DNA from 2 places in the Gracilibacillus sp. Marseille-QA3620 genome. Region 2 is predicted to be linked to the other one. Evidence: riboswitches for the same ligand, from Rfam matches in the RefSeq annotation. Region 2 holds a riboswitch; the other holds the start of a gene.
What was found. A riboswitch is a leader RNA that binds a small molecule or an ion and turns the genes downstream of it on or off. The one in region 2 is predicted to bind S-adenosylmethionine.

Region 1 (4,814 bases), 510 kb from region 2:
CCAACGTAACAAAGTGAATTTATGCTTTTCGCAGAATATATGTAATTACACTGCCGAAGGCAGAGATAAAATTCATAAGAACCTGAAAGCAATTAATAAGCATGTTTTGAGTTACATCATGAAACAGTTTATTCCCAATCGTACGATAGAATACAATGACAATCGAATCAGTAGATTCATAGCCCAATATGGGAAATGTGCGGTTACAGGAATGGAACTAGGATTAACCGATTGGCATTGCCATCATAAAACACCCTATCATCTTACAAAAGATGATTCATATGCGAATCTTATCGTACTTCATGAATCCATACATCGTCTCGTACATCTGAAAGACCGCGAGAAAATTAATTGCTTAGTAAAAGCGTTAAAAATAACCAAAAAGCAAAAAGAAAAAGTCAACGCATTGCGTAAGCAATGTAACAATGGAGCAATCTGATTTATACAAAACATCTTGCCTACACATAGAAATGAACGAATTGGATTAGTTGGAACGCCGTATGCGATGAAAGTTGCACGTACGGTGTGAACGAGGGGAAAAGGGAGCGATAACTTTAAACCCTTACCTATTCGTATCAAGAAGGATTGACGCTTTTTTTACTGATGTCTTATTGGACAAATAGAGCAGTTTCGTTACATGTGGTTTAATTAGTAAGGGCAGCAGTATTTTACTGAATAAACCGGACTAAGGGGAGAGAATATAGAAGCGAATTATACTGACTTAGGATTCTCAGATAAAATGGGTCTTAAATTAAGAATGTTAGTAGAAAACCAATTAAGTGAAGAATACTTCATAGGAATTAATATATGTGATGAAAGAGATACACATTCCAGAGGGCTGGATGGAGTTTGTTTACGAACCAACTTACCCCATTTTTTTATTTAATATTGGAGATTCCATACACACTTTAAAAGTGTGAAAGGGGAATTCCCCTTCACATTTTTAATAAAATACCGGTAAATATTCGGTCTACGTATAAGACTGAGTTATTAACTGATTGATAAGAATCATATCCAATAGCTGATTAGTTCGTGATAATCGAACACCCCAAAAGGTAGATTTTAATTCTGACTTTTAGGGTGCCTCTTACAATCTTTATTAAAATAGCTTAGTCCCCTTTTATCCCGCTGACGGAAACAGCGGTACATGGTTTCAGCTCCATTTCATTTGTTCTGATGGAATGGAATCCAGTCCTTTTCATGAGTGACGAAATCTCGAGGGAGAGCTTGGCAGCGTGTTTGATGGTGGCATCCTTTTGCCGGGGCTGGACGGTGATGGTGAGGCTTCCTCCAGTTGTCAAAAGGGCATGCAAACGGCTGAGGGAGGTTTCTTTTTCTTCCCACATAGGGAAACTGTTAACGCTGTATATACGGTTATATTGATTCTCTAATGGTACATCTAAAGCTGTTCCAAGCGTGATGGTGAGACGCCCGCTTTTCAGGGAGTCTTCATTTCGCTCTTTGGCCAAGTCTATCATTGCCTGTGATGGATCAAAGCCATCAAGACGGCATTTCGGGAAGGAAGAGAGAAGCATATGCAGCCCCTCACCTGGGCCAAATCCAATCTCGAGTACTTTATCTCCATTTACCAATCCGAGCTCCTTGAAGGTCCAATCATATAATACGCCATTTTCAACTGCCATGACCTTGCCTGCTGCTTTTCCAATCAACCCCTTTGGTTCTTTAAATTGCTTTGAAACGAAATCCTTCATACATCATTCACCTCATTCCCTTATTACCCAAATATGGGAGAGGGGTAACTTTTTGAGAATAATCTTCTAAATAAATTGAAATTACTGAAAATTTGTAGTAAATTTAATAAACAATCCAATATTTTCTTATCTAGAGAGGCGGAGGGACTGGCCCTGCGAAACCTCAGCAACCTGGACAAACAGTGTCCAAGGTGCTAAATCCAGCAAGCTTAGCTTGAAAGATGAGTGCCGTACATAACTGGGGCCTTCATTTTTGAAAGGCTCTTTCTTTATAATCGGACATCCATCTGCATACTCAAGGGGAGGGGAAATGATGCGTTTACTAGAGAGACTTAAGGGGGAAATCCTTGTTGGAGATGGAGCGAGCGGTACATTGCTCTATTCCTTTGGGATAGATACATGCTATGAGGAATTAAATCTCACCAATCCAGAACGGATTGCCGAATTACATAAGGAATATATAGAAGCAGGTGCCGATCTGATTCAAACAAATACATTTGGAGCTAACTATCATAAGCTGAAGCGCTACGGACTTGAAGGTGAGGTTGAGCGGATAAACAGGGAGGGAGTCAGGCTTGCCAAGGAAGCGGCAGCAGGCCGGGTTTATGTCCTTGGTACGATAGGCGGGCTACGCAGCGTACGGAAATCCGAGCTAAGCTTGACGGAGATTGGGACCTATTTCAAAGAGCAGCTGGATGCGCTTCTTCTAGAAGAGCCGGACGGTCTAATCCTGGAAACCTATTATGACCTAGAGGAATTATTACATGTCCTTGAGATAGCAAGAAAGCAAACGAATTTACCGATTGTCGCCAATATTTCCTTGCATGAAGTCGGCCTGCTTCAAAATGGCATGCAGGTGAAGGATGCCTTTGACCTGATCAAAGGAAAAGGAGTCGATATCATTGGGTTAAATTGCCGTATGGGGCCCTACCATATGATTCGTTCATTCGAGGAGGTGCCATTAAGAGAAGATGCCTTCTACTCTGCCTATCCTAATGCGAGTCTGCCCGACTTTACGGATGGCCGTTATGTTTACTCGACTGATGCAGATTATTTTGTCAGCGCAGCGAAACAGCTCGTGGAACAGGGTGTGCGGTTAATTGGCGGCTGCTGCGGGACAACGCCCGCCCATGTACGGGCCATTAAAAAGGGGATTCTTGGTCTTGTGCCTTTGACAGAAAAGAAGGAGGTCATCAGCCGAAAATCCCATGTCTACACCTATGATTTTCGACAGCCGGATAAAGAGACGATTTTAGGGAAGGTGAAGAAAGGGCCTGCTATTCTCGTAGAATTGGATCCGCCGAAAACGCTTGGAGTGGAAGAGTTCATGAAGGGGAGTCGATATTTGCACGAGATGGGGGCTGATGCCATTACGCTAGCGGATAACTCTCTGGCCTCCCCTCGCATATCAAACGTCGCGATTGCTTCCTTGCTGAAGGCTGAGCTGAAGAAGAATCCACTTGTCCATTTGACGTGCCGCGACCACAACCTCATTGGCTTGCAATCTCATTTAATGGGGATGCACACAATAGGGCTTAATGAGGTCCTAATTGTAACGGGAGATCCCTCGAAAATCGGTGATTTTCCAGGTGCAACCTCTGTCTATGACTTGTCTTCCATTGACTTGATTTCATTAGTCAAACAGTTCAATGCGGGTATTTCCTATTCGGGGAAATCGCTGGGCGGACAGACGAATTTCGAGGTGGCTGCGGCTTTCAATCCAAATGTAAAATATGTGGATAAGGCTGTTGTGAGAATGGAGAAGAAAATCCAGGCGGGAGCGGATTATTTCCTCACGCAGCCGGTATTTTCCGTCGAGAAAATTCGGGAAGTTTATGAAGCGACCAGGCATATTAAAGCCCCGATCTTTATTGGGATTATGCCGCTGACGAGTTACCGGAATGCCTCGTTCCTGCATAATGAGGTGCCGGGAATTACCTTGCCGGAGCCTGTGCTGCGTGCAATGGAAAAGGCAGGAACAGATGCGGAGGCATCGATGAGGGAAAGTCTCGCCATTTCTAAGGAGCTTTTGGATGCGGCGGCAGAATATTTTAACGGACATTATATTATTACACCTTTTATGAGATATGAATTAAGCGGAGAACTTGTGGCATACGCCAGCACGAAGAAATCAGTCATAAGCGGGGATGTGTTTGAACAATGAATTCACATAAATTAAGAGATTTACTGAATGAGAGAATTGTCATCCTTGATGGGGCAATGGGAACGATGATCCAGGCACTTAATCTGACGGAAGCGGATTTTGGAGGGGAGGAATATGATGGGTGCAATGAATATTTGTCCATCACAAGACCGGATGCAATTCGAACCATCCATGAGCAGTATTTGCTTGCGGGAGCTGACATTATCGAGACGAATACATTCGGTGCGACACCGATTGTCCTAGATGAATATGGATTAAGCCATCTTGCCTATGAGTTGAATGTGAAATCAGCCCAGCTTGCGAGAGAGGCTGTCGATGGTCTCGGAACAGAAGACGGGACCCGCTTTGTAGCCGGCTCAATGGGACCGACAACCAAGACCTTATCTGTAACCGGAGGAACGACATTTGAGACGCTCGTCGAATCCTATGAAACCCAGGTGAGGGGCTTAATTGACGGCGGAGTTGATCTGCTCCTCCTTGAGACCAGCCAGGATATGCTGAATGTAAAGGCTGCGTATATCGGAATGCAGAATGCCTTCGTCTCAAAAGGGAGAGAGCTTCCGCTGATTCTATCAGGGACGATTGAGCCAATGGGAACAACACTTGCCGGACAAACGATCGATTCATTTTATATATCGTCCGCCCATATGAATCCATTGGCGATTGGGCTTAATTGTGCAACAGGTCCAGAATTCATGGCCGAGCATCTGCGCAGTTTATCCGAGCTGACGCCAAGTGCTGTCAGCTGTTACCCAAATGCAGGGCTGCCAGATGAGAACGGGCAGTACAATGAAACGCCGCAATCCTTATCTAAGAAAATCAAGCAATTCGCGGAAAAAGGATGGATCAATCTTGTCGGCGGATGCTGCGGTACGAACCCAGATCATATTCGGGCTATTGCCGAAGCAGTCAAAGGGATTGAGCCCCGCAGAGCACCG
Region 2 (4,814 bases):
ATATACGTAATGACACGCTCAAGTCCTGCAAAAACGGCATAGCCGTTCCCAAATGGGTTACGTCTAAAGTAAACGTCAAAGACGGCTTTTCTGTTATGGATGCCATCCCGGAAGTATGTTTCCATCATATTAATTTGGTATAGATCTGTATGTAACGCAAAGCTGTCATCTTGATAGTGTTTCATCAAGCTTCCTCCTTAATTTATAAAACATCTGCTCCAAGTGTTTGTTCAAAATGGCCAAGAGCCCATTGATGGCCGGCCTCATTGAAGCTTGCCACTCCATCTTTATGGACGATGATCTTGTAGCCTTTATTGTAAGCATCCACCGCTGTATGGAGGACACAAATATCTGTACAAACCCCGACTAAATGAAGCTCGGTGATTCCCCGCTCACGAAGCTTGATATCAAGGTCCGTGCCGGCGAAAGCAGAATAACGCGTCTTGTCAATCCAAAGGACATGGTCTTCGTCCTTGTTCCTATTATACACATTTTGCAGATTTCCAAATAAATCTCTGCCAGCAGTGAAACGGATATTATGGGGCGGGAACAATTTCGTTTCCGGGTGGTAAGGATCATTCTCTTCATGCACATCAATGGCAAATACGACATAATCCTTCCGTTTAATGAATTCTTCTGTCAATGAAACAATATAATCCTCAATTCGCTGCCCTGGCTCACCGCAGGTCAATCTTCCCTCATCTGCCACAAAGTCGTATGTATAATCGATATTAATCAGCGCCTTCAACCGAATCACTCCTCTGAATTTATGGTTGGACTGTCATCAGCATAACAAAAAATCATGCGAGATGTCTTTACAAATAATTTTACAGCTATTCTACCATTTAAGACAGAAGATTTCCGCTTCTTCACCCGTTTTTTCCTTCTTGCCAGCTTTAAGCTGCTTATCTCTTACATTTTCCTAAAATCACCATCATTACTCCATAAGAAAAGCCAGCCCTGCAAAATGGACTGGCTGAACGGATATTATGCTTGCACTTGTTTGCTGCTAACCGCTTCAAAGGCGTTCTTCAGGTCGGCAATTAAATCATCAGCATGTTCGATACCAACGGAGAAGCGGAGCAGCCGGTTACAAACACCACCTGCTATGCGGACCTCCTCCGGGATATCGGCATGCGTTTGTGTAGCCGGGTAGGTCATAAGGCTTTCAACCCCTCCAAGACTCTCTGCGAAGGTGATGACACCAAGGCTTTTCAGGAAGTGATTGACCCATTTCTCAGATTGAAGCCTAAACGAAATCATGCCGCCTTTTCCCGGATAGAGGACATCGATGACCTCCTCCCGCTCCTGTAAGAAAGCCGCGATTTTCCCAGCGTTCTCCTCATGCTGCTTCATGCGAAGGCTCAATGTCTTCATTCCTCTCATGACAAGCCAGGAATCAAATGGCGAAAGGATAGCCCCTGTTGCATTTTGATATTCATCAAGCTTTTGGCAGACATCCTCTCCCTTTGCAGCAATGAGGCCAGCAAGAACATCATTATGACCGGCAATATATTTTGTCGCACTGTGAACAACAATATCAGCACCGAGTTCAAGCGGACGCTGCAAGATTGGTGTGTAAAAGGTATTATCAACAATCAAAAGGAGGTTATTCTCTTGACTTAAATCAGCAATTGCCCGGATATCGATTTCCTGCATTAAAGGGTTTGTCGGTGTTTCAATAAAAAAGGCTTTTGTCTGACTTGAAATGGATTCAGCAAAATCTCTATAGGACTGGCATTGAACAAAAGTGATGCCGTATTTCTTCCAGGTTTTTTCGAATAAACGATATGTACCACCATATAAATCAGCTGAAACAAGGATCTCATCACCCGGTTCGAATAATGTGAGCAAAGCATGGATGGCTGCCATGCCAGAACTATAGGCAAAGCCTTGCTCACCGCCTTCAAGGGCCGCGATGGCCTTTTCCAAAACCTCTCGGGTCGGATTTCCTGTCCTAGTATAGTCATAGCCTGTTGATTGTCCAATCCCCTCATGCCTGTATGCGGTCGAGAAATAAACGGGCGTGTTCACCGTACCTGTTTGTGTTTCACTTCGATTGCCGATTTGGGCTAATACTGTTTCAATCTTCCATGCGGTCATTGTTCTGCCCCTCCCAAATAAAAAATAAAAAAGCCTTCCAAGAAGAAGACTTATCGAGCTTTACTCTCCTTCTTATCTCTCGAGGCACATAAATATGCATATGCCTTGCAGGATTTAGCACCTTTCCGAATGCATCGGCGGTTGCTGAGACATCATCGGGCCCGTCCCTCCGTCTCTCGCGATAAGATTTGTTCGAATATTCATTTAACTATAATTTACATGGATATCCTAAAAAAGGCAAGAAATTTCTCATCTATTGTACCCTTTTTCCACGGAGGTATATAATAGAGCTATTCACTAATAAGAGGAGTGTCTACAAATGAAAGCAGACGGTCAAGAGATATACGGCTACATAAAAGATTTGGTTTCCATTCCAAGCCCGACTGGCTATACGGAAGAGGCCATTCGTTATACAGAGAACTTTCTGAATACATGCGGAATTGGAAACAAACGGACGAATAAAGGGGCCTTGCTTGCGACAATTAAAGGCCAAGATGATTCTAAACACCGCTTCCTGACAGCCCATGTGGATACTTTGGGAGCAATGGTCAAGGAAATCAAACCAAGCGGGCGTTTAAAGCTGACGATGATCGGCGGCTTTCGCTGGAATGCCTGTGAGGGAGAATACTGCAAGATTCATACAGCAGACGGTAATGTGTACACAGGAACGATTTTACTAAACCAAACCTCTGTCCACGTTTATCAGAAAATGGGTGAAGTGAAACGCGACGATGACCATATGGAAGTTCGGATTGATGCGGTCACCAAATCAAAATCAGATACGCAAGCACTCGGTATTGAGGTCGGTGATTTTGTCTCATTTGAGCCTCGGGCAGAGCTTGCTGGGGACGGCTTCTTAAAGTCAAGGCATCTGGATGACAAAGCGAGTGTCGGCATCCTACTCTACTTGATAAAACAACTGAAGGAACAAAACATCACCCTTCCATACACTACCCATTTCCTTATTTCCAATAATGAAGAAATCGGCTATGGCGGAAACTCTAATATTCCGGACGAAACTGTTGAGTATTTAGCTGTGGATATGGGCGCAATTGGAGACGGCCAAACAACGGACGAGTATAGTGTATCCATCTGCGCGAAGGATTCAAGCGGTCCTTATCATTATGGCCTGCGCCAGCATCTTGTCAAATTAGCCCAGGAGCATGATATTGATTACCGTGTTGATATATATCCTTTTTATGGATCTGATGCCTCCGCTGCCATCCGGGCCGGGTATGATATCGTTCATGGATTAATCGGACCGGGGATTGACGCCTCTCATGCGTTTGAGCGCACACATATCAGTTCCATTGAACATACGGCCAATTTGATTTGGCATTATTTGCAGTCAGAGCTAGTCGTCTGATTATTGCCTAAAAAAGGGGTGGGAATAGATGGGTGAACTGCACCCTATAAAGTAGACAGTTTAATAAAAAGGGATGTGCCGTGTTTATGCGGCGATGAGATGACTTCGGTAAGCTGCCGGAGTCATCTTTTTTAATGTCCATTGCTTTCTCGTATTGTTATAGTAATCCATATAATCATCAATCATATATTTTAGTTCTGCCAAACTGTTTGCCTCCTTATAAGGAACTTCGTCCTTCATATGTCCAAAGAAGGATTCCATTGGGGCGTTGTCCAGGCAGTTTCCCCTTCGTGACATGGACTGTAAGAGCCCCATCTCTTTCACGCGAGATTGATATTCAGGATGCGTGTAATGAAACCCTTGATCCGAATGAATCATTGCTTCTGGATGTAATTGATTCCCATAACAACTTTCTAACTTGGTTAATGTTCGGTAGACTATCTCCATCCGTAGGCTTGTCGAGAGTTCATAGGCGACGATCTCTCGTGTCGCCACATCTTTCACGCAAGACAAATAAGCCGTCTTCCCACCGCGGATTTGCAGGTAGGTGATGTCGGTCAAGAAGACTTTCCCTGGTTCCTGTTGGTCAAACTGGCGGTTCAAATGGTTGGGTACCTGACGGTGAACCTCTGTTGCCTTGGCCATCGTACGGTATGGGTTCGCTCTCCGTACCTTGGCAAAAAAGTGAAACTTGCGCATCAATCGAAGGATTTTCTTGTGGTTCATTGGCTGACCGGCTTTCTCGGTGACTTCCATATATAAGCCGCGATAACCGATTTTCCCTTGGGCCTCATCATAAATCTCTTTTAGAAAGACATAATCCTGATAATCAGACTCCTCCCGGATAGCTTGTTTTTCCGCATTCTGAAGCCATTTATAATAGCCGCTTGGACTCACTTGGGCCACTTCACATAAATAACGGACCATGTTCTTCAATTGATAAAGCCGAATCGTCTCATTAATGACTTGGTATTTCTCTCGGGCTTTTAACGACGATTCTTCTTCGCCTGCCTTTCCAACTCGTCTAGCTTTTTTAGTAAGGTCAATTCCGCCTCTAAGAGGCGAATGCGGGCTTCTGCTTGGGCCAATTTCTTCTCGGCAGAGGCATTCTCTTTCTTGGGGCGTCCCTTACTCGCTTTTCCTCGGCGTTCCTCTAAAAAGCCATTTTCTCCGTATGTTTGGAAGGTTCTGCGCCAACGAGCCAGGGCGCTTTGGGCTTTTTTAATGCCAATCACCTCTAAATCGAAACCTGCTTCTCGGAATATTTCCGCTGGGCCTTTCCCAGATTGGTTTTGTTTAACCGCCTGCAGTTTGAAGTCAGGGGTATACTGAATCGCGCGGTCTG

Region 1: it holds a riboswitch for S-adenosylmethionine, as region 2 does, so the genes downstream of both, ACY8DX_RS12255 (bifunctional homocysteine S-methyltransferase/methylenetetrahydrofolate reductase) here and ACY8DX_RS14880 (methionine biosynthesis PLP-dependent protein) in region 2, are expected to answer to the same signal.

Annotation. Positions count from the first base shown of each region.
Region 1 is NZ_CM143102.1:2,434,672-2,439,485, reverse strand. Features, by position in the region: gene ltrA (group II intron reverse transcriptase/maturase) at 1-439, shown strand, start outside; gene ACY8DX_RS12260 (class I SAM-dependent methyltransferase) at 1,110-1,712, opposite strand; SAM riboswitch class I at 1,836-1,940, shown strand; gene ACY8DX_RS12255 (bifunctional homocysteine S-methyltransferase/methylenetetrahydrofolate reductase) at 2,026-3,876, shown strand; gene metH (methionine synthase) at 3,873-4,814, shown strand, end outside.
Region 2 is NZ_CM143102.1:2,944,503-2,949,316, forward strand. Features, by position in the region: gene ACY8DX_RS14870 (nicotinate phosphoribosyltransferase) at 1-185, opposite strand, end outside; gene ACY8DX_RS14875 (cysteine hydrolase family protein) at 203-754, opposite strand; gene ACY8DX_RS14880 (methionine biosynthesis PLP-dependent protein) at 988-2,103, opposite strand; SAM riboswitch class I at 2,173-2,291, opposite strand; gene ACY8DX_RS14885 (M42 family metallopeptidase) at 2,423-3,469, shown strand; one part of gene ACY8DX_RS14890 (IS3 family transposase) at 3,554-4,506, opposite strand; one part of gene ACY8DX_RS14890 (IS3 family transposase) at 4,506-4,814, opposite strand, start outside.